Regions from separate parts of the Exiguobacterium sp. s39 genome, predicted to be linked through region 3. Evidence: riboswitches for the same ligand, from Rfam matches in the RefSeq annotation. Region 3 holds a riboswitch; each other region holds the start of a gene.
What was found. A riboswitch is a leader RNA that binds a small molecule or an ion and turns the genes downstream of it on or off. The one in region 3 is predicted to bind lysine.
Positions count from the first base shown of each region.

Region 1: it holds a riboswitch for lysine, as region 3 does, so the genes downstream of both, KNQ11_RS11840 (amino acid permease) here and KNQ11_RS14110 (Na+/H+ antiporter NhaC family protein) in region 3, are expected to answer to the same signal.
Region 2: it holds a riboswitch for lysine, as region 3 does, so the genes downstream of both, KNQ11_RS14700 (aspartate kinase) here and KNQ11_RS14110 (Na+/H+ antiporter NhaC family protein) in region 3, are expected to answer to the same signal.

Region 1 covers NZ_JACSNA010000002.1:57,748-65,900, reverse strand. The annotation lists gene KNQ11_RS11845 (solute:sodium symporter family transporter) at 1-586, opposite strand, end outside; gene KNQ11_RS11840 (amino acid permease) at 1,130-2,611, opposite strand; lysine riboswitch at 2,743-2,931, opposite strand; gene KNQ11_RS11835 (MarR family winged helix-turn-helix transcriptional regulator) at 3,097-3,552, shown strand; gene KNQ11_RS11830 (diguanylate cyclase) at 3,691-4,782, shown strand; gene KNQ11_RS11825 (TetR/AcrR family transcriptional regulator) at 4,825-5,430, opposite strand; gene KNQ11_RS11820 (HlyD family secretion protein) at 5,623-6,279, shown strand; gene KNQ11_RS11815 (DHA2 family efflux MFS transporter permease subunit) at 6,292-7,983, shown strand.
Region 2 covers NZ_JACSNA010000004.1:41,633-49,785, reverse strand. The annotation lists gene dapD (2,3,4,5-tetrahydropyridine-2,6-dicarboxylate N-acetyltransferase) at 1-97, opposite strand, end outside; gene dapB (4-hydroxy-tetrahydrodipicolinate reductase) at 84-830, opposite strand; gene dapA (4-hydroxy-tetrahydrodipicolinate synthase) at 827-1,708, opposite strand; gene KNQ11_RS14705 (aspartate-semialdehyde dehydrogenase) at 1,726-2,718, opposite strand; gene KNQ11_RS14700 (aspartate kinase) at 2,732-3,931, opposite strand; lysine riboswitch at 4,045-4,222, opposite strand; gene argH (argininosuccinate lyase) at 4,293-5,663, opposite strand; gene KNQ11_RS14690 (argininosuccinate synthase) at 5,660-6,865, opposite strand; gene KNQ11_RS14685 (GNAT family N-acetyltransferase) at 6,984-7,412, opposite strand; gene KNQ11_RS14680 (alanyl-tRNA editing protein) at 7,409-8,153, opposite strand, start outside.
Region 3 covers NZ_JACSNA010000003.1:177,704-185,856, reverse strand. The annotation lists gene KNQ11_RS14130 (M20 family metallopeptidase) at 1-651, opposite strand, end outside; gene KNQ11_RS14125 (SDR family oxidoreductase) at 791-1,621, opposite strand; gene KNQ11_RS14120 (PDZ domain-containing protein) at 1,757-2,626, shown strand; gene htpG (molecular chaperone HtpG) at 2,710-4,572, shown strand; gene KNQ11_RS14110 (Na+/H+ antiporter NhaC family protein) at 4,638-6,221, opposite strand; lysine riboswitch at 6,333-6,511, opposite strand; gene KNQ11_RS14105 (uracil-DNA glycosylase family protein) at 6,604-7,341, opposite strand; gene KNQ11_RS14100 (heme oxygenase) at 7,466-7,786, opposite strand; gene KNQ11_RS14095 (SAM-dependent methyltransferase) at 7,876-8,153, shown strand, end outside.

The DNA of each region.
Region 1 (8,153 bases), on a different contig from region 3:
TCAAGGTATCCGAGACAGCCACCGCACGTAGCCCTCCAAAAATCGCATAAATTGCTCCGATGATCCCGACGACCCAGACGACTAACCAAAGGGATTGCGTATAACTGAGACCAAAGAGTTCCGGAACATCGAATAGCTGCAAGACAGCAATCCCACCTGAATAAAGCATCGAAGGAATCGTGACGCACATATATCCGAGCAAAAAGAGTAAGACTGTCATCCGACGAACCGTCTCGTCATACCGGTGACTTAAGTATTCCGGTAATGTCGAGATCCCAAGCCCGAGAAATTTCGGAAGCAGATAGATGGCCATGATGATCGCAGCAAATCCCGCCGTGACTTCCCACGCCATACTCGACATGTTTCCCATGAAAGATTGTCCGTTTAGTCCAATCAACTGTTCTGCCGACAAATTCGTCAGTAGTAGTGATCCGGCAATGAAAACGCCACTTAGCCCTCGACCTGCTAAGAAGTATTCATCGACGCCTTGTGTTTTCCCACGCGTCAATCGGTAGGATATGTAGGCAACGAGCAACATGAAAAACGCTGCAGAACCTAATGTAAAAAATAAATCAGATGTAGTCATGCGTCTCCCCCTGTTCTTTATTCATTTTTCTATTTTTGAATATGTATTCATTAATTCCTTTTTTATACTTTTTCAAAACTATATTTTAGAGAACGTTTTCATTTAAGGGAATAAAAAAACACCCTCATTCTAGAAGATGGTTCCGATTGCAGAAAAATGGGCTGACTCAAAAATGTCTCGTCTTCACGCCCTTTCCTCAGGCGAGATACAAGCCAATTTTCCCGCTCTATTCGAGTAGGAAAACGGGTCTTGTTTGTCTCTGACAGCGCAAAATTGCGCTTTTTCCTGTAGGAGTGGCGTGTAACGTGTCATTCTTTTTTTATACCCGGAAGGAGAATCAGAGAATCGTTTTGTTGACTCGACATCGCTTCCTAGGGAAAAACAAGCAAGAGTGACCCTGCAGCGAAGCGGCGCGATGCTTGTCCCAGGAAAACGATTCGAAACGAACAAAAAAGCGCAATCTTTCTCATCAGACTCATCAGAGAAAAATTGCACTTTGTCTTCAATCTCAATCACCTTCATTTATAGAAGGTGGTTCACACATTATGATTGACGTGGATGTTCTGGGAAGTCCATCTCGTCATAACGAACGATTGACGTCCGATTTTTGAATTTGTGTCCTAACCAGAAGGCAAGGAATAATGGAATACCAACATACGTTGCGGCAATTCCGACCCAATCGATTTGATCCGCAAGGAATGCTGCGTAGTTTTGACCAACGATGACGAGGAAACAAAGACCGAATGCGAACAGCGGACCAAACGGGAACGCTGGTGCAACATATGGTAAGTCTTTCAACGAGTGACCTTGTGCAAGGAATCCTTTACGGAAACGATAGTGACTGATTGCAATCCCGAGCCATGCGATGAAGCCTGTCATCCCCGAAGCATTGAGTAACCACAAGTAGACTTGTCCACCAAACATCGACGTCAAGAAACAGAGTGCACCGATTGCTCCTGTTGCGAGCAAAGCGTTACGCGGTACACCGTTTTTCGATACTTTCGCGAACAACTTCGGTGCATCCCCTTGGCGAGCAAGCGTATAAAGCATCCGAGTCGAAGCATACATACCTGAGTTTCCGGCAGATAGAACAGACGTCAAGATGACGGCGTTCATGAGTGCTGCTGAGAAGGCAAGACCCGCTTTTTCAAAGACAAGCGTAAACGGACTAACCGCTACGTCCGTAATGTCATTGGAAACCAAGTTCGGACTCGTATACGGAATGAGCATTCCGATGACGAAAATCGCGAAGACGTAGAAAAGCAAGATGCGCCAGAAGACTTGTTTGACTGCTTTTGGAACATTCTTTTTCGGATCTTCCGACTCACCCGCGGCAATCCCGACCAGTTCTGTACCTTGAAAACTGAATCCGGCAACGAGAATGATACCGATGACGGCAGGAATCCCACCGACGAACGGTGCATCGCCAAGTGCAAAGTTTTTAAAGCCAACCGGTGGCTCTGATGTAAAGACACCAAAAATCATCGCAACACCGACGACTAAGAAGACGATGACGGTAACGACTTTAATCATCGCAAACCAATACTCCGCTTCCCCGAATCCCTTAACGGAGAAGTAGTTCAAGCCAATCATGAGTAAGAGGAACAAGGCACTGAAATAAAATCCAGGAACATCCGGGAACCAATATGTCATGACGATTTGTGCTGCGACGAGCTCGACTGCGATCGTGACTGCCCAGTTGTACCAGTAGTTCCAGCCGAGCGCAAAGCCGAATGATGGATCGACGAATTTCGTTCCATAGGTCGAGAAGGATCCAGCGACCGGCATATACGCTGCCATTTCACCAAGACTTGTCATGAGGAAGTAGACCATCAGACCAACGATTGCATACGATAGGAGCGCCCCACCTGGTCCTGCTGCTGCGACGGAAGCACCGGACGCAATGAAGAGTCCTGTTCCGATCGCTCCACCGATGGCGATCATTGACATATGACGGGCTTGTAATCCACGTTTTAATCCTTCTGCTGTCGAATCTGTTGTTTGTTTCACATCTAGATTGTTCATTTCGTTCGCTTCTCTCTTTAATAAATTTTTGAGAGGACACTTTTTGAATGAAAAAACAAAAAGCGCCCTCATCTTCCAGATGGAAGATGAGAACGCAACATAATAAAATGGATGCGCCTCATTCTACCGTCGTGAAAGATAGCTCTCCACAAGTAGGTGATACCCGACTTGTGACAGTATTAGACCTATTTGATCTAATCCCAATCGATCATCTTCAAAGCGATGATTGATTTCGGCAATTCTTCCTTTCAGGTCACCTCATCTGTCGCTTGACGACATCCGTAACCGTACTCTTAAGAACTGCAACCTCCATCCCACTGGTTGAGTGAGAACTGAATTAAGTTAGTTATTACTACGCCATATTACACAAAACGCCACGAAATTGTCAATTGCCTTTTTCGAATCTGGGGTAGTCGATGGTAAAAATCCGATATGTTTAGTACACTAAATGGTAGAAGTCCACTGAGAGAAAGGATGCTGCTTGCATGCCACAGGAACGTGATTTGCTAACTTATCGACTCGAGGAACAAATGCGTGTCATTCTTCGTACCCTGCGACGTGAACTTAACCGGCTATTTGAAGGAACGGCGACCCGGAGTGAGTTTTTCATCTTACGAAGCCTTTCAGAAAATGGTCCTCAGCGCCCGACGCTTCTTGCGGAACAATTTGAGCTCGCGACGAGTCAAGTCACTGCTTTGACGGATAAGCTGTATAAACAAGGATATGTCACACGGACACGTTCGACGGAAGATCGTCGTTCAATCGTACTCGCTTTGACGGAGGACGGGGAACGTGCATTTCGGGATCTCGAAATCGTCCGGAAAAACTATTTACAAGACCGCTTCGGTACATTGACGGAAGAAGAGCTCGAAACGATGATTCATGTCTTTGATAAAATTTTACAGACGATGGATGAGGATACCCTTACTTCATCTTCTTAAAAACGGTAGATTTTCTACCGTTTTTTCTATTTTGGTCTAAAGATTTCCCTCTGTCTAACCGTTATCTACTTGAGTATACTGGAAGTATATATATGGAAATCTGTTAGCTGGGGGAGTTGGGAGGATTTGTTGTCCATCATGAATCAATTCATCATTAACTTTTGTCTACTGTTCACAACGATTACTCTCTTGTTCTTACCGTTTCGGAATCAACCGCGTATTTCATTGAACTCCAAATGGAGCATTCGACTTATACTCGGAGCAGTCTCTGGTCTGATTGCGGTCTTATTAATGTTCAATGGGATCCAAATCGATGTCGCCCGTGTTGATTTACGTATCGTTCCCGTCGCGATCGCCATGCTGTTCGGTGGTTTCCCAAGCGCCATCGTTGCAGGAGCAATGATCATCGGGACACGTTACTTTTTAACACCAGTTGATCAAATGGAAGGATTTTATTTATCTACGCTGATCATCGTCTTATTCATCACGACGATTGGGATCATTCGTCGATTCGTCCATGTCTCGATGCGTCATTTTCAACTTATGGTGTTGGTCGGTATTCTCTATTCGTTACCCGCCATCTACATCTTGACGCACAGCTGGTCGACATTCTTTAAAATCTCGATTGCGTACGTCTTCTTTAATTTATTAGCTGGCTTTGTTGCCTTTCGATTACTGACGGAATTACGCCGTCACTTCGAAAACATCCAGTATCAGCAGAAACTCGCCATGACGGATGCTTTGACAGGGCTCGCCAATCGCCGTCGTCTGGATGACTCGCTATCGCTTGTCGGTTCGACCGATCAAGGCTATTCACTTGTGCTCATCGATATCGATTTCTTCAAGCATGTCAATGATACATATGGTCATGATGCGGGCGATGATGTGTTACGCCAACTCGGCATGACTCTCGCTTCCTTGACGCGTCCAGACGACCTCGTCGGACGGTACGGTGGTGAAGAATTTTTAATCATCTTACCAAGTACTTCGGCGAAAGAAGCGCAAAAAATAGCAGAACTAGCTCGGCTGACGGTCGCACGTAACCTGTTCCCGACAGCAGATGTACCTGATCTACAAATTACGATCTCACTTGGGATTTCACATTCCAGTGGTTCGCATACGTCACTTGAAGCATTACAACAGGCAGATAAAGCGTTGTATTATTCAAAAGAAAGCGGACGGAATCGGAGTACGATCTATACGAAAGAACTCGCATTCCGACAGGCTTAAACTGATTGGACACTTCCGCAGGGAAGTGTCTTTTTTACGTCCTCATTCCGTCTCTTTAGGAAAACCGATACTCTCAACCGTTCCAAAGACGATCATCCGACTTAATTGTTCTGCCATATACTCTGATGAATACGGTCGACCGTTTCGTAACCAAGAAATCAACAATCCCAACTGTCCACCAATGACATAATTCAATAATAAGTCCCGATCGACGAACGTAGCTTCTTCTGTGATTTGCGGTCGAAACACAAGACGATAGTTATCTTTCAATGTATCGAGAAAACGGGAGATGAACGTTTTGATCGGTCCTTGAACGAGCATCGTTTGATAGAATAATTCATTTTCTTCGATATGAATGAACAAACGAGCAAAATAGCGACTCACCTGCTCGACTGTCGGAAAGACAGTTCCTGTACCCGTGATCCGAATTGCTTGTTCAAGTGCCTTCATTTGCTCCTCAACGATTTGGTCGAGCAAATCATACTTATCCGTATAGTGTGCGTAGAAGGTCGAACGGTTCACACCGGCTCCATCCGTCAGCATTTTGACAGTAATACTCGAGAAGCTGTGCGTCTTCAATAAACGAAATAATTCCATTGTAATACGGTCACGTGACCGTTTTGGTCGGGGATCACGGCTCTCATTCATCCATATTTCACTCCTTTTTCATCCTCTTTTCATTAATGAATCCGTTATCATCTATTTTTCCAACATTTTGTCGGAAATTGTCGGTTGTTTGTTAGCTAATGATCCATATAATTAACTATATTAATTACTCCTCCCCCCAGAGGAGTACTTTTTTTGAATCGATTGTACACAAGAAAGGATGCTAACACACCCATGAGTATGAAAAAATTATTGATCATCAATATCGTGACACTCATCGTTTTAATCGGTGGTGGTGTTGTCGGATACTACTATTACGATCAAGCAACGAGCTATGTCAAAACAGACAATGCGAAAATCGACGGTAAGATGATAACGGTTGCGAGCCCAAGCGCTGGTAAATTAACAGACTGGTCTGCGAAAACAGGCGAATCACTCGCCAGTGGAGCAACAGTCGGACACGTCATGACGGCACAAGCCGGACAAAAATCGACGGACCTCTCTGTTTCAATGCCCTCAAAAGCAACGATCGTTCAGTCGATGGCGACAAAGAACGGCTTCGTCGCAGCAGGTACACCTCTCGCCTATGGTTTTGACTTAAACGACCTTTGGGTCACAGCGAACATCGAAGAAACAGAAATCGATGAAATCAAAGTCGGACAAACAGTGGATGTCTATGTCGACAGCTATCCGGACACGACACTTTCTGGTGAAGTCGAGCAAATCGGTATGACGACGGCTTCCACGTTCTCAATGATGCCTTCTTCAAACGGAAACGCGAACTACACGAAAGTCGCACAAGTCATTCCAGTTAAAGTATCACTCTCGCAAGAAAAATCACTCGACATTCGACCTGGTATGAATGTGACCGTCCGCATTCATAAGGATTAAGGAGGGACGTTCATGTCTACTACCTTCTTGTTCGGATACAGTGCGTTCACGATTCTGATCATCATCGGCGTCAACTGGATCGCCCGTCGAAGTCGCTCATCCGACACGGCGCTGGCGACGGACGGACCGACTCTTGAGGAATCCCTCGAGGCGGAACCGACGATGACCGTGACACCACCAGTCGCAGCACCTTCAAAACAGGTATCGACTGAAAACGTCAGTATTCCGAAAGTACTGACGGTCTTACTCATCGGTATGTTCATTGCTATTTTGAACCAAACGTTGATTAATGTCGCGTTACCAGTTCTGATCAATGACTTCAACGTGTCGACGTCCACTGCCCAGTGGTTGACGACGGGCTTCATGCTCGTTAACGGGATTTTGATTCCGATCAGTGCCTTTTTGATGCGAAGCTATACGTTCCGCCAGCTGTTCCTCGCTTCGATGACACTGTTTTTCTTCGGATCGGTCATCTGTTCGATGGCAATGAACTTCCCGGTCATGATGATCGGTCGTGTCGTTCAGGCAGCGGGGGCTGGTATCTTGATGCCACTCGGATCAAACGTCTTCATGACATTGTTCCCACCGCATAAGCGCGGTGCTGCCATGGGAATGCTCGGAATCGCGATGATTCTCGCTCCTGCTGTCGGACCTACGATCACAGGATATGTCATCCAAAACTATGACTGGCACGTCATGTTTTATGCGATGTCGTTCTTTGGATTAGTGACGTTGTTACTCGGTACGGCTTGGTTCCGCCTGACGCAGCCACTCTCGAAACCTTCTTTTGACGCACTGGGCGTCTTATTCAGTACGATCGGATTCGGGAGTCTCCTTTACGGATTCAGTGAAGCCGGGAATGACGGCTGGGATAGCCCGATCGTCATCAGCACGATCGTCATCGGCTTAATTGGAATTGCTGCTTTCGCAATGCGTGAGCTGTCGATGGAAGATCCGATGTTGAATATTCGCGTGTTGAAAGTGCCGGAATTTTCGTTCACCCTCTTTATCAATGTCATCGTTACGATGGCGTTGTTCGGTGGGATGTTACTTTTACCGATTTACCTTCAAAGCATTCGCGGTTTTTCACCGGTCGATTCAGGTCTTCTCCTTTTACCCGGATCACTAATCATGGGAATCACCGGACCGATTGCCGGTCGTTTATTTGACCGCTTCGGTATTCGACCGCTCGCTATCTTCGGTTTGACGTTGATGACGTACGGGACATGGGAATTGACGCAATTGAACATGGATACATCGTATTATTCCATCATGGGTATCTACATGCTTCGGTCATTCGGTATGGCATTCATCATGATGCCAATCATGACTGCCGGTATGAACGCTTTACCGATGAAGATGATCCCGCACGGAAACGCGACACAAAACACACTTCGTCAAGTCGCCGGCTCCATCGGAACGGCAATTCTCGTCACCGTCATGACCCGTCAAACGACGGCTCACTTGGCAGACGACGCGAATCAGTTTACGACGCTCGACCCGACGCTTTCGCAACATTTAAACGATCTTGGACAACAGCTGGGTAGCTCACAAGCCGCTTCAACGAGTTGGTTTACGATGCTGACGAAACAAGCAACGATTCAAGGGATCACCGATGCGTTCTGGATTGCAACCGTCTTATCTGCGCTTGCACTGATTCTGTCCTTCTTCTTGCACGGAAAAAAAGAACCGAATCTGGATTGATTGACGAAAGGGGCTGACTCAAAAGTCAGTTTCCACAAAGGTAAGGGTGGCAGAATGATGATCTGCCACCCTTACCTCATAACAAAAAGAATGACGCGTTTCACGCAACTCCTACAGGAAAAAGCGCATCTTTGCGCTGTCAGAGACAAACAAGACCCGCTTTCCTGCTT
Region 2 (8,153 bases), on a different contig from region 3:
AGCCCGCCAAATCGCCGTTGACGTAAAGTTTTACCGGTGTTTGTTTTTTAGCATCTTTAATGAATTTAGCAATTTCGTAAGCATCAGTGAGTAACATGTGAATCCTCCTGTGTGTAGAGCGTCTCTAATGTATAGAGTCCCGCTGTTTTTTGAATGAGTGCTTCAGCTGCTTTAATCGCACCAGAAGCAAATACTTTTTTCGATAACGCCGTATGTTTGATTTCAATCAATTCGTCGACACCTGCGAATAAGACTTCGTGTTCACCGAAGATCGTTCCACCGCGCATCGCATGCATCCCGATCTCGTTCGTCTCTCGCTTTTGCCGCGTCTGTGATCGGTCATACACCGGTGTCACGTCACGTGCCGTCTGAATCGTTTGCAATAACAACTCAGCCGTTCCGCTTGGAGCATCGACTTTTTGGTTGTGATGTTTCTCGAGCAATTCGATGTCATACGCCCCTGCTAGTGGCACAAGTGTCTTCAGCAGTTGCTGCACCATCGCGATGCCGTACGACATATTGTACGACTGGAAGATTGGAATTTCTTTCGCAGCGTCCTTGATCGATGTCAGTTCCGCTTCTGAAAAACCAGTCGTTGCAATGACGAGTGGTGTTTTTGTCGCCAGCCCGTATGCGAGCAGATCCGGTAGCAAACTCGGATGGGAGAAGTCGATGATCGCATCGACCGTCTCTGACATCTCCGTTAGCTCGGCATATGAAGCGATCGTATCGGATGACTTCGTCCGGTCAACGATCGCCACGACACTTTGTGGTGCGAGTTCGACGACGTATTGTCCTGTCGCCCCATAACCGTGTAACGCGAGTTTCATCGAACCACTCCTTTGTAAGCCCGCATCGTTTCGAGTAAGTGGGCATGTCCCGCTTCCGATTGACGGACGAGCGGCAAGCGCGGCGCACCGACAGCAAAGCCAAGTTCTTCAAGCGATGCTTTGACTGGAATCGGATTAACGTCACTGAACAAGGCACCGATGACCGGTAACAAGTCTGCCTGAATCCGGCGAGCTGTGACGAGATCTTGTGCGAGTAACGCCTCAGCAAGTGCTTGTGTCTCTGCTGGGTACGGGTTCGAAAGAACTGAGATGACGCCTTGTGCCCCCCATGCCATGTACGGCAGGATTTGATCATCATTTCCACAGAAGACCGCGAAATCTTCCGGAATCGCCGCCATCAGTTCACCCATGAAGCTGACGTCTCCACTCGCCTCCTTAAACGCTTGGATTCGTGGATGACGTGCTAACGTCACTGCTGTTTCGACTGCGATCGCAACTCCTGTCCGCGATGGAACGTTGTACAGCATGATTGGTAATTCGGTTGCATCAGCGACCGCCGTGAAATGTGCGACGAGACCCGCTTGCGATGTTTTATTGTAGTACGGTGTGACGAGCATCGCTGCGTCCGCACCGAGGCGCTCTGCGAGTAACGTCTTCTCGATTGTTGCTGCCGTGTTGTTCGAACCCGTTCCGGCAATGACTGGTACTCGTCCTGCCGTGATTTGAACGGCAGTCGTCAGTAGTTGTTCGAATTCCGTGTTCGTCAGTGTCGATCCTTCTCCTGTCGTTCCTCCGACGACAAGCGCCTGAATTCCTGCTGCGAGTTGTTGCTCGATCAAGCGTTCGAATACGTGTAGATCCAACTCGCCTGCTTCATTAAATGGTGTGACGAGCGCTGTACCTGCTCCTTTGAACATGAAGAACTCCTCCTTTTTTATGAATGAATCGACTGTTCGATTGCTTGGCGTGCGACTTGTACGGCATTCGAGGCGGCACCTTTTCGAATGTTGTCGGCTACACACCAGAGATGGAACGTGTTCGCGAGACTATCATCTTGTCGAATCCGACCGACGTAGACGTCGTCCGTACCACTTGCATCGAGTGGCATCGGATAACGCGTATTCGCGACATCATCGATGAGGACGACGCCCGGTGCGCCTTCAAGTGCTTCACGGATCGCTGCAACCGTCGTCGGCTGCGTAAACGTGACGTTGATCGCAACCGAGTGAGAATTCGTGACTGGAACACGCACACATGTCGCACTGACTGGTAGTGCTGGAAGATTGAAGATTTTCCGTGTTTCGTCAATCATCTTCTGCTCTTCTTTCGTATAGCCGTTCTCAAGGAACACATCGATATGTGGCAAGATGTTATCGTGAATCGGATGCGGATAATTGACGGGCTCTTCTCCGCGTGCTCCACGTGCCAGATCCTCGATTCCTTTTTGACCAGAACCGGATACGGCCTGATACGTCGTATAGTTGACACGCTCGAATCCCAGTGACTGGAGCGGTGCTAAGGCGACGACGGATTGAATCGTCGAACAGTTCGGATTTGCGATCAAGCGGTCCGTCACTTGAATCGCTTGTGGATTGACTTCTGGCACGACAAGCGGAATCGTCTCCTGCATCCGGAAAGCACTTGAATTATCAACGACGAGTGTTCCGTTTTCAGCTAGTAACGGGGCATATTGTTCACTGATCGTTCCGCCCGCCGCGAACAACGCGACGTCAATCTCGTCTTCCGTGATACTTGGTGTCAGTGCTTGGATCGTAATGGCTTCTTCCTTGAACTGTACCGTGTTCCCTGCTGAACGAGCAGAAGCGTAAGCGGACAGGCGGCTGACCGGGAAGTCCAGTTCGGCTAGTACTTGTAACATTTTTTGACCGACGGCGCCGGTTGCTCCAATGACTGCTACATGATACATCCTATTTTCCTCCTTATAACTCGAACGCGTTTGCAATCGCTGCAACCGTCCGTTCAATATCTGCTTGTGCAATCGTGTATGAGATGCTGATTTCTGAAGTCGTAACTTGATAGAACGGAATGTTCTCCGCTCGGAAGATTGCGAACAACTTCGAAGCGACACCTGTTGCATCCCGCATCCCGATGCCGACGACAGATAACTTCGCGTGCTGATTGTGGCGGTCGACCTTGACTGTCGTGAAGCGATCCATGATGTCTTTCAATGCTTCATCGAGGAACTCTTCCTCATCGAGTGGACATGAGAACGATAAGAAGATGTCACTGTCGAACGTCGTTTGACTGATCATGTCGATGTTGACGTGGCGATTGGATAACAGTTCGAAGATATCGGCTACTGCTGCGTTCGTTTGCGGTACGTGTTTGATTGATACCGTCAAGACGTTCTTCGTCACACTGACACTCGTCACCGCTTTTTGTTCCATTGTTTCCGTCGCTTCCATGATCCATGTTCCCCTTTTCGATTCAAGTGTTTTCCCGACGAAGATGTGTACGCCGTATTTTTTTCCTAGTTCGACACTCCGCATTTCCATGACCTTCGACCCGAGGGCGCTCATCTCCATCATCTCATCATATGAGATGTGCGGAATCGGTTGAGCAGCAGCATGGATTCGCGGATCAGCTGTATAGACACCGTCGACATCGGTATAGATTTCGCACCGTTTATCAAGGACTGCCGCAAGGGCAACTGCCGTTGTATCCGACCCACCCCGTCCAAGCGTCGTGACATCACCGAGTTCGTTGACACCTTGGAATCCGGCGACGATGACGACATCGTACGTTTCGAGTTTTTGTCGTAACAGATCTCCATCGATCTGTTTGATCTTACTTTTCGTATGCACGCCCATCGTGCTGATTCCTGCTTGAGCGCCTGTTTGTGATAATGCTTTGACACCGAGCGAGTTGAGGGCGATGCTGAGTAATGAAATCGTCTGTTCTTCTCCGATGGCAAGCAGTCGATCGAGTTCTCTTCGCTCGGGGCGATCCGTGATGGCTTGCGCCTGAGCGATCAAAGAATCTGTCATCTTGCCCATCGCCGAAACGACGACGACGAGTTTTTCACCTTCGGCTGCGCGACTCTTCAAATAATTCGCAATAGACTGAATCTGTTCGACAGTCGCAACCGAGCTTCCACCAAATTTAAGTACAGTTGTCACAATCCTATCTCCTTTGTCCCGATACAGAAAAAAAACGACGGGCCGGTAGGAGCGTTCCTACGGCCCGTCGTTATCACGATCGGACAAACGAAGACAAAGTCATTCGTTCTTTTACGTAAGATAGCGCTCCGAAACATCGGTTTCGGCAGTACAACGGATCTTAACCGTTGTACCAGCAAACAAGAAGAAGCATCTTCTCGTTCACTTCGGCGGACTTCCCCTTTCACATCATTCGGCATGCTTGCCTTCAAGAATGATGCTACTCATGTCATCCGCGCCTCTATCTGTCGGTTGTTAGTTACAGTTATAGCAGACATCTTTTGTTAAATCCAGTCATTTGACTGTTTTTTTTCAAAATTCGTCAATTCGCAAGATGCTGTTTCGCGAGTTCGAGTTGCTCCGACACGGCAGCAAACCCTGTCCCGCCGTAGCTAGTCCGGCGTGCTACTGCTTGAACCGGATCGAGGAGCGGATAGACGTCTTCCTTGATATCAGGATGGAACGTTTGATACGTCTCGAGGTTCAAATCCTTCAGGAAACAACCGTTCTGCACACAGTAAAGGACGGCTTTGCCGACGATTTCATGCGCTTCCCGGAACGGTATGCCTTTCGTTACAAGGTAGTCGGCGAGTTCCGTTGCATTCGAGAAGTCTTGCATTGTCGCCTTCTTGAGCGCTTCGGTCTTAAACGTCGCAGATTCAATCATTCCGGTGAAGATTTGAACGGATTGGAGAACGGTATCTGCTGTATCGAAGACCCCTTCCTTATCCTCTTGCATGTCTTTGTTGTAAGCGAGTGGTAATGCCTTCATCGTCGTCAAGAAGCCCATCAGATTGCCGTAGACGCGCCCCGTTTTCCCACGAATCAATTCAGCGAAATCAGGATTTTTCTTCTGTGGCATCATGCTCGACCCTGTCGAGAAAGCATCAGACAACTCGATGAAGCCAAATTCTTGCGATGCCCAGATGATGATTTCTTCACAAAAACGCGAGAGATGCATCATGACGGTCGAGGCGATCCCGAGGTATTCGATGACGAAATCGCGGTCGGAGACAGCGTCGAGACTGTTCGGATAGATTGACTCAAAACCGAGCAACTCGGCAGAACGGAAACGATCGATTGGGAATGTCGTCCCTGCGAGCGCGCCTGCCCCGAGCGGTGATTTCCGGATCCGCTTTTGATTATCCGTCAACCGTTCGACATCACGTTCGAACATCCAGAAATAAGCGAGCAAGTGATGCGCAAGCGAGATCGGTTGTGCCCGTTGCAAATGTGTATAACCTGGCATGACCGTCTCGATATGTTGCTCAGCTTGTTCCGTGATAACCGATTGGAGCTCGCGTAATGCCGTCGTCAACGCTTCAACATGTTGTTCCATCCATAGATGTAAATCCGTTGCGACCTGGTCATTTCGGCTCCGTGCCGTATGCAGTTTTCCTGCAACCGGACCAATCTGTTCCGTCAATAGACGCTCGAGATTCATATGAATGTCTTCATCTGCTAGCGTATACACATGATCCGCTAACGTCGTTTCCAGTTGCTTCAGTCCTTGCTCGATTTGTGTCCACTCGTCTTGAGCGAGGATCCCTTGTTCAAATAGCATCTGCGCGTGTGCGAGACTGCCTTTTAAATCGACGCTCGCTAATTTTTGATCGAACGTGATCGATGCTCCGAAGGCTTCCGCTTGAGCGGAAGCACTTTCCGTAAAACGTCCACCCCAGAGTTTGGTCATTTCGTTACACCCGCCTGACGATGTACGCTCGCATGAGTCGAAACGGCAAGTCCGTGTAATTTGATGAAGCCTTTTGCTGCTTCATGATCGAACGCGTCTTCTTTCGTATACGTCGCAAGTTTCTCATCGTAGAGTGAGACAGCGGACTGACGACCTGTCACGGTTGCGTTTCCTTTGAACAGTTTAACGCGAACTTCTCCTGTGACGTCCTGTTGTGTCGCCGTCAGGAATGCTTTCAAGCCTTTTGTCAATGGTGCATGGAAGAGACCGTTATAGATCGTTTCTGCGTATTGTTTGCTGAGTAGTGGTTTGAAATGCGCGACGTCCTTCGTCAATGTAATCGTCTCGAGTGCAGCGTGAGCTTTGAGTAAAACCGTTGCTCCTGGGCACTCATAGACTTCCCGCGATTTGATACCGACGAGACGGTTCTCGACGTGGTCGATCCGTCCGACCCCATGTGCACCAGCGATGATGTTCAGTTCCGTGATCAGTTTCGCCAGTGGATATGTTGTTCCGTTGATCGAGACCGGAACACCTGCTTCAAAGCCAATGATGACTTCTTCTGCCTGATCCGGTGCGTCTTCTGGCGCTACTGTTAACGCGTAAGCGTCTTGTGGTGGCTCTGTCCAAGGGTTTTCTAGGACGCCACACTCGTTACTCCGTCCCCAGAGGTTCATGTCGATTGAGTATGGGCTGTCGAGGTTGATCGGGATCGGCACGTTGTTTTCTTTCGCATAGGCGATCTCTTCTTCCCGTGACCATTTCCATTCCCGAACCGGTGCGATGACTTCGAGTGATGGATCAAGTGCTGCGACCGAAACTTCGAACCGGACTTGGTCGTTCCCTTTTCCGGTACATCCGTGAGCAACCGCTGTTGCACCATGTTGATGCGCGACTTCGACGAGCTTTTCTGCGATCAACGGACGCGAAAGCGCTGAAATCAACGGATAGGCATTTTCGTAATGCGCGCCATATTGAAGTGCCGGTAATACGAAGTCTTGTGCGAATTCTTCTTTTACATCGAGGACGATCGATTCGATCGCACCGACGAGGAGTGCTTTTTCTTTAATGACGGATAAATCTTTTCCTTCTCCGACATCCATGCATAAGGCAATGACGTCATAGTCCTTGCTCAACCATTTAATGGCTACCGATGTATCAAGTCCCCCAGAGTACGCTAAGATCAATTTTTGTTTCGACATGTATAATTCCCTCCTGGTTTTAAATTCATCTGTCTGTATAAAAATTCATTATGAATTATATATATACATAGAAAACAAAAAAAAGAAACCCTTTTTGCAGGATTTCTTTCAAAATGACTTACATTTTTTTCTCCATCGTTCGGTGCGGGATGCCCGCATCATCGAATTCATCGGAGACGATCGTATACCCGAGTCCTTGATAAAACGGGATCGCTTGAACTTGTGCGCCGAGTGTTAGCAATTGCTTCCCTTCGCGACGTGCGACTCGTTCCATCGCCTGCATCAACTCGCCACCGTATCCTTTTCCTCGCGCTGTCGCTAGCGTCGCGACACGCTCTACCTTCATCCGTTGGTCGTCATATGGACGGGTACGACCCGTTGCGACCGGTCGACTCTGCTCATCGAGGACAAGCAGATGAATCGCTGTCTCATCGTGTGTATCGTATTCAAGATGACGTGGTACGCCTTGCTCCTCGACGAAGACACGCTCCCGGATCATCCGGACGGCTTGATGTTGTTCTGCTGTACGTACTTGAATGACTGTCATGACTGATATTCCTCCCGTAATCGATCGACATATGCCATCGCATCATCCCGATTCGTAAATTGTGCCTGTGCCTGAACCGCACTTCCTCCGCCTCGCCCGTTAAATGTTTGGACATGTGCTTTAGCGAACTTCCCGAGATGGGGTTCACCTGGACTACTCATCAGTAACTTGTTCGTCGTCGCATTCCAGACGACGCCGACGCGTCCCGCTTCTTGAATCGCTTTAGCAAGCTGCTCGGATATTTTGATTTCTTCATCCAGATGTTCAAACACAAGAATGCCTTCTTGTTGTTCTAAAGCGTGAGCGAGTGTGAACGTTGCGAGTTGTTCCTGGGCGTATTCGACCTGTTTCGTTAAGCGTTTCTGCTCTTCTTGTAACGCTTGGACGGCTTCTAGCATTTGAACTGGTTTGACCGACAAGGCTTGCGCCGCTTCCCGTAAGGCTCGTCGTTCTGCCTGAACGAGTTGGTATGCCCGTTCCTTCGCGACATAGGACAGACGAATATTTCCACGAATCCGCTCGACTCCGGTAAAGAGAATCGACTCGAGCTGTGCCGTCGAATCAAGATGCGTCCCACCACAGGCACTATAATCGAGTGTGCCGATTTGAACGACACGAATTCGTCCTTCAACTTGTGGTGTTTTTCGTAATGGTAAGCGTAGCGCTTCCGCCTCGTCATACTCTGTCGCCGTGATCGGTAATCCTTGTTCAATCACATGTCGTAATCGTCGATCCAGCTGT
Region 3 (8,153 bases):
GAAGCGTTCCGACTTCACTTCCTGGATGACGCGATATACGTCATCAATGGCATTACGTCCGAGTTGAGGAGCAGAGCTGTGTGCACTTTTCCCACGGCATGTTACTTCAATCCCAACGACACCTTTTTGTGCATAACCGATCATCCCACTCGTCGGTTCTGTGATCAGTAGAGCATCTAAATCATCCGCATGCCCTTGTTCCGTCAAATGCCGAGCTCCTGTCATGCCATTTTCTTCATCGGATGTAATCAGAAGTTTGACGGTGTTCGGACGGTTTTGACGTTCCTTGTATTGAATGAGCGCTTGCACCATCGCCATGACACCTGACTTCATATCCGAAGCCCCACGACCATAAATGCGTCCGTCTTCGATTTCACCACCGTATGGATCTTTCGTCCAGCCGTCTCCTTGCACAGGAACCGTATCGAGATGACCAGATAGCCCGAGTACGGAAGGGCGTGAAACCTCTTCACTCGCAGGAACGGTCGCGACGAGACAAATCCGTTTCGATGAGACTTCGATCCATTCTGTCGAGATGTGATGATCAATTAGTACATCGTACACATAACGTGCAACGGCTTCCTCTCCGTCCGTCGGATTAACGCTTGGAATTTGAAGACATCGTTGTAAGTAATTAATTGCTGTTTGCATAAGTATTTCCCCCTTTACCTATCCTGTACCCTGATAAAAATACTTCAGGGAGGTAAACGAATTCGGAAAATAATTTAGGGAGCTGAACGTCTTGAGATAAAAGAAAACGGTGCAACCAGAGGGTTACACCGTACCTTGCTCATTCACTTTTTTCTGCTTCGTCTTTCCACTTCGAATCAATCAACATCTCTCCCGGCCATGTATAAGCCATGATACCACCGTCTGCTGTGATATCCTCACCTGTGACATATGAGCTGTCATCAGAAGCGAGGAAGAGAGCGACCGTTGCCATCTCGCGTGGTTTACCGAGTCGTCCGAGTGGTGTGATCCAAGCGTTCGCATCGCGGAACTGTTTACCTTGCTCTTTTTCTTTTTCACCGACAAGTGTATCGATGAGTGGTGTTTCGATTGTTCCTGGTGATAACGAATTGACACGAATGCCATGACGCGCATAATCGATTGCCATCGCGCGCGTGAAGTTCGCAATCCCACCTTTCGCTGCGTTATAACCGGATCGGTTCAAGTCAGCTGCGCGACCAGACATCGATGACGTATTGATGATTGACCCACCGTTATCAAGCATGAATGGAATCAAGAATTTACTGACGAGGAATGTACCGCGCAAGTCGACCGCGATGATCCGGTCGAAGAGATCGATTGGATACTCGTGGACTTTCCCGCCTTGTTCATCGATTCCGGCATTGTTGAAGAGGATGTCGATCGTACCGTATGTCTCTTTGACGTGCTTCGCAAGTTGCTCGACACTCTCGACGTCTGAGACATCGACATGGACGGCTTCCGCTTTCCCACCTTGTTGTGTAATCTGTTCTACTGTTTGTTGTGCTTTTTCAAGTGAGACATCGGCACAGACGACCGTTGCTCCCTGTTCTGCGAAGACAAGTGCAGTCGCTTGTCCAATCCCTGTTGCCGAGCCGGTAATGACAGCTACTTTTTGATCGAGTCTACCCATTGTTAAATCCCTCCTAAGTCGTATCGTTCACCTTATGAAACATTCCCGGAGAAATGGAGATTAAACCCATCGATGCGTCTAGTAATAGAGGATAGGGGGTACATCTACAACAGCACAATCGCTGTATAGAGGGAGATGAGAACGCTGACATCCGATCAATGGCAACTTGCCAAAAAATTATTACACGAAGCCGTCCAGTACCAAATGACACTCGAGAAGAGTGCATTCGCAAGTGAATTGATCGACCAAACGACACCGGTCCTCTGGTTTGGTGATGCGACACGTAGCAGTTGGGTGACAATCGCGACGAACCCATCTCGATCGCAGTTTTTAGACCGAACAGGTACATTACGATTTGACGAGCATGGTCCGCTTTTCATACGTCCGAAGTCGATGGCATGGGAGGATTATCTGCAGGAGAAAACGCTGACGGATTCGATCCGACGCTTCAATCGTTACTTCAAACAACCAAATGTGTACCGGACCTGGTTCGGTCGACCAGGTGGGGGGAAGCTCGAAGGATTCTTGAACGGACTCGGTGCGTCGTTTTACGAAAAGACGTTTGATCCAGTCATTCATTTGGATTTTTTCCCGTTTCCGACACACCATTACATGGGAGCGATCAAAGAACGCAGCGTGTTGGAAGATAGTCCGTTCGGTCAGACATTTTTGTTACGCCTGCTTGAACTGTTTTCGATAAAAGGAATCATCCTGCTCGGTAAGGAACACACGGAACGATTTGCGAAGCTCGAACCAGACATCGATTGGACGACCTATCGACCAACGGATTACCCGGACGCGATCTTTCAAGTCGGCTTTTCGTCACGATTTCAGGTACCCGTCGTCGGGCTCCATTTCAAACCGAGTGAACAGTTCATCGGTCTCGGTAATCGAAAGGATGAAAACGGCGTCAGCCATGGCACCTATGGGTCAGCAGAACACTTACGTCAGATCGGAATGATCGTCCTTGAAAAAGTCACGACATACAGTGAAAAAGGAGATTGACAGATATTTCGAACTCCCTAATAATAGGAGATGAATTAGCACTCTATATGATTGAGTGCTAAAAAAGAGGGGGCAGAATGAGCATGGAAACGAAACAATTTAAGGCGGAATCAAAACGATTGCTGGAGATGATGATTCATTCCATCTATACGCATAAGGAGATTTTCCTGCGCGAATTGGTCTCGAATGCAAGTGACGCCATGGATAAGATGTACTATAAAGCATTGACGGACGAGACGATTTCGTTCGAGAAGGAACACTACAAAATTACGATCGAACCAAATAAAGAAGCACGTCAACTGATCATTCGTGATACGGGAATCGGAATGACGAAGGAAGAACTAGAAGACAATCTCGGTACGATCGCGAAGAGTGGATCGCTTGCCTTCAAGGCAGAGAATGAAGCACAAGATGGTCATGATATCATCGGACAATTCGGTGTCGGATTCTATTCTGCCTTCATGGTCGCAGACGTCGTCACCGTCGTTACGAAACCGTTCGGCAGTGCAGTCGCTTATAAATGGGAATCGCGTGGTGTCGAAGGTTATACGATCGAGGAAGTCGACAAGGAAACCGTCGGAACGGAGATTACACTCCACATCAAGGCGAACGATGAAGAAGAATCGTATGACGAATACCTCGAGACATATCGTCTACGTAGCATCATCAAAAAATACTCGGATTTCATCCGTTATCCGATCGAGATGAAGGAACTCGAACGTCAGCCGATCGAAGGCAGTGACGAGACGGAAGAGGTCGAAGTCGTCAAGACGATCAACAGCATGGTGCCGATCTGGCGGAAGAACAAACGGGAACTGACAGACGAAGACTATACGAACTTCTACCAAGAGAAGCGGTATGGTTTCGACACACCGGCGAAACACATTCATATCAGTGTCGACGGCGCTGTTCGTTATCAATCGATCTTATTCATTCCGGAGCAAGCGCCGTACGATTATTATTCGAAGGAATTTGAAAAGGGTCTTGAACTCTATGCCAACGGTGTCTTGATCATGGAAAAATGCAGCGACTTGTTGCCGGATCACTTCAGTTTCGTCAAAGGGATGGTCGACTCGGAAGACTTATCGCTCAACATCTCGCGTGAGTTACTGCAGCACGATCGTCAATTGAAATTGATCGCGAAAAACATCCAAAGTAAGATCAAGACACAACTCGAAGCCCTCCTGCGCGAGGATCGTACGAAGTACGAAACGTTCTATCAAGCGTTCGGACGTCAGCTGAAGTTCGGTATGTATAATGATTACGGCATGCATAAAGAACAGGTGCAGGACCTCGTCCTCTTCTACTCAGCCAAGGAGAAGAAGTTGATCACACTCGCAGAATACGTCGCAGCGATGCCGGAAGATCAGGCACATATCTATTACGCTGCTGGTGAGAGTACGAATCGTCTGGATAAATTACCACAATCCGAGCTCGTTCGTGATAAAGGGTATGATATCTTGTACTTCACGGAAGAGATCGATGAGTTCGCGATTCAGATGCTCGTGACGTATAACGAGAAGACGTTCAAGTCGGTCACAAGCAGCGACTTAGGGATTGAAGCAGCAGAAGCGGAGACGACGGACGCACAAGCAGAGATGTTCCAAGCTATGCAGGAAGTCCTAAGTGGACAAGTCAAGGAAGTCAAAGCCTCAACGCGTCTCAAATCGCATCCCGTCTGTTTTGCGACGGACGGCGCCGTCTCGATCGAGATGGAGAAAATCCTAAAGGCGATGCCGAATAACGAAGGGGTAGAAGCGGTCAAGATTCTTGAATTGAATCCGTCACACGCAGTGTTCGAGTCTCTTGAAACGGCATATCAAAACGATCGTTCGAAATTCGAGCGCTATACAAAACTGATGTATCAACAAGCATTGCTTGTCGAAGGGCTTCCACTCGAGGATCCAGTAGCGTTCGCAAATGATGTGTGTTTATTGATGGTATGAAACGAATAGATGTAAAAAAGGCATTGGATGCGCGCATCCAATGCCTTTTTTCGTACAGTGTTACATTAATCTGTTTGTAAATCAGAAGCGGTTTCGCCTTTTTTCGAGAGAACGTTCAAGACGACGACAAAGAGTACGAATGTGACAAGAGCTCCGATGAAACCGAAGACTGAAGACTCCGTGAAACCGATGACTAAATAACCGACTGCCGCAGTGACGGCACCGACTAGCGCATACGGTAATTGTGTCGTAACGTGATCGATATGATGGGATCCAGCCCCTGTCGAACTGAGGATCGTCGTATCGGAAATCGGTGAACAATGGTCACCGAAGACAGATCCAGCAAGAACAGCAGCAAGCGTCGGTAACAAGAGTGAGGCATCGACAGCCATGACGAGATCCGCACCGATTGGCAACATGATCCCGAATGTGCCCCAACTTGTTCCTGTTGAGAATGCCATCAAGCCGGCAATCAAGAATAATAAGAACGGCAAATACGACGCAGAAATCGAGTTGCTGACGAAGCTCGCGAGATAGTCACCGGTTTTCATATCACCGATGACAGCGATGATCGTCCAAGCGAATAACAGAATCACGACTGCTGGCCACATCGAACGCATACCAGCGACAATACTTGCACGGTAATCGCGGCCCGGAATTTTCCGACCGATAAGCATCAGGAAGGCAACGATCAAACTAATGACGACACCTGCGACGAGGGAACGGGTGACGTCCGTTGCCTCAAATGCACCGATTAAAGTAAACGGGCGGTTGTCGGCTGCAAGTGCCTGAGCACCTGTTCCGAGTAACGCACTGATCGTAGCAATGACAAGAACGACGATCGGAACGACGAGATCCCGGACTTTTCCGTTCGTATGTTCGTTGACCTCTTTTGCCATCCCCATCGGTGTTCCTTTTGACGCATCAAAAAGTTCACCATTCGCGGCACGGCGTTCATGCTGTTTCATCGGTCCGACAGAGACGCCAGAATAAGCGATGTAAAGTGTTAAAAGTAACGCGAAAATCGCATAGAAGTTCATTGGAACGATCATCATGAAAGCACTAAACGCTGAGTAATCCGTAATCGAGTGCGTCGTTAAGATACCGGCGATGATGGAGATGATGAATGCGCCCCAACTCGAAAGCGGACTGATGACACAAACAGGCGCAGCTGTTGAGTCAATCAAATAGGCAAGCTTTGCACGTGAGACACCACGGCGATCCGTTAACGGACGACTGACGTTGCCGACAGCGAGACTGTTGAAGTAATCATCGATGAAAATCAAGATACCGAGTCCGAAGGCAACTAAGCGTGCACCACGCGCTGTCTTGACGTGAGTAGAAGCCCATTCACCGAAGGCACGAGCGCCACCTGATGTCTGAATGAGCGTGGAAAGGACGCCGAGCAATAACAAGAAGACAAGCAATAAGACGTTCCACTCGTTCAAGGCACCGTCTGCCCAAAAGAGGCTGAAGATGTTCTTGCCGAGATAGGTTACCGTATCGATCGGATTAAAACGGTGGAGTAACAGGGCACCGACGAGAATACCGACACCTAACGAAAGAACGACCTTTCGGGTAAAGATGGCTAATAAGATAGCTAGTAAAGCAGGTACAAGGGCAATGATGGAATCTGAATAGTTGACCATGAAAAATATCCTCCTCTTTAATAAATGGCTTAAAGATGAGACCCCGCGGCACAAAAAAAGCAAGGGCACCGGCAACAAAGCCGACACCCTCGCTGGATGCGTCTTTCTTAGCCGAATTGGAGCGCTCCATACAATTGTTATGTATGGCAATCGATCGGGTGTTTCCCGAATCGACCAACGACGATATGCTCGACACATACTGTCATTTCGGCGATGTCACCTTTCCTGTAGTCGTCTTCGTTGTCATCCTCGGACCAAGTACTGATTGAAATCGCGCCTCTACCTCATCGATAGAATAGTCATATTCTGTTCTTATGGACACTTTATCATGTATTTCAGAAGCGATTCAACCATATATTCTGATAATTTAAGATAAAGTTGTTTATTCAGCAAAATGTTGAATGAGCTGTTTCATCAAATAGGCTTGGTTTTCCTCGAATTGTTTTTTTCGATGACCGTTCGCGCCAGATGGGTGGGGGAATCCGGAAAGAAGCTGATGCTGTTCGATTCGTCCATCATGAATCAATCCACGGACTTGCGTCTCGACGACCCGACCGAGTGGAATTAATAACACTGGTTTTTGTAACTGATTGATCTCAGCGACGAAGTGTTCTTCCGCGTAGTGCCTTAATAAAGGGCTACGATTGATCTTCGGTTGATGACCCGAGTAATTCTTTTCGCGATAAAAGACGGGTTGCTTTAACAGTGACGTTGGATGCAATAATTTCTGATGTTGATGAAATAAGCTAGCCGTCGTCTCGATTCCGAGCAATGCTGGAAGTTCAAGTGTATCGAGCATCTGGACGAGGTTACGTCGCATCGTTCCGGCAAAGCTTGCTGTATATTTGACGAGGCGTGCCGTCTCTTCTAATGAAACACCATGATGGAGGGCATCTGTCGCTTCTTCGAAAGCGATTCGCATCTGTTCAAAACCTGGTGTGATCCCGATGATGACGACTTTTGCTTCAGTATTGACATATTCGCCAATCGGAGAGTAATAGACGGTCAGCTCGTTCTCCTGTTGCAATAAAAAATCGTCCGTCCATAATTCATCACGTCGTAACGTACGATCGTCAGGTAAGCTACGAATGGCTTGTTCAAATATAGTTAATGAATTCATGAAGGACCCTCTCTCTCTGTAATGGCACTATGATAACAAATAATACCATTTGTGACAATTCGACCCTTTCACTATTTGTATATAGGTATATAAAAAAGGACTCGATACGAGTCCTTTTCGTGCATCATGCGCGTTCTTTGACCGAAGCGACTTCATAAGTCAGAATCTCGCTGCCGAGCATTGGCGATTCTCCTGCCTCACTACTCGCAGGTCGACTATGTGACGCTTTAAAATCGTCACTCTCCCGCCATGCTTGAAAACTCTTCATGTCTTCCCAGTACATGTTGACGTTCATTTCATCGTGTTCTTCGATATTTTGCGTCAATAAGACCTCGACGCGGATGAATCCGTCCATCGTATCGAGTCCACTTGGACGCGTAAAACGAGGAGCGAGAGCGGCAGCCATCCCTTTTTTGACTTTAATCCGGTTCGTAACGACGATCATCATAAAATCCCCTTTCAAAAAACGAGTAACGTACTTCTTCAGTATAGTACGATGAGGGAAAGAATGCCGGAAAGAAGGAACAAAAGACGATGAATGAACAGGAATACGATCAACGATTACGAATCGAGACCATTGAGATGCAACATCTTTATGGTGTGTTTAGTCACTACAATCGATATGAACCAACGCCTTATGCGGCACTAGACGAATTATGCGAAACGTATTTGTTTCAAAAACAGGACACGGTCATTGATTTCGGGTGTGGGAAAGGGCGTTTGAACTTTTACTTACACGACCGATTCGATTGTTCCGTCATCGGAATCGAGATGAACGGACAATTTTACGAGGACGCACTCCGGAATATGGC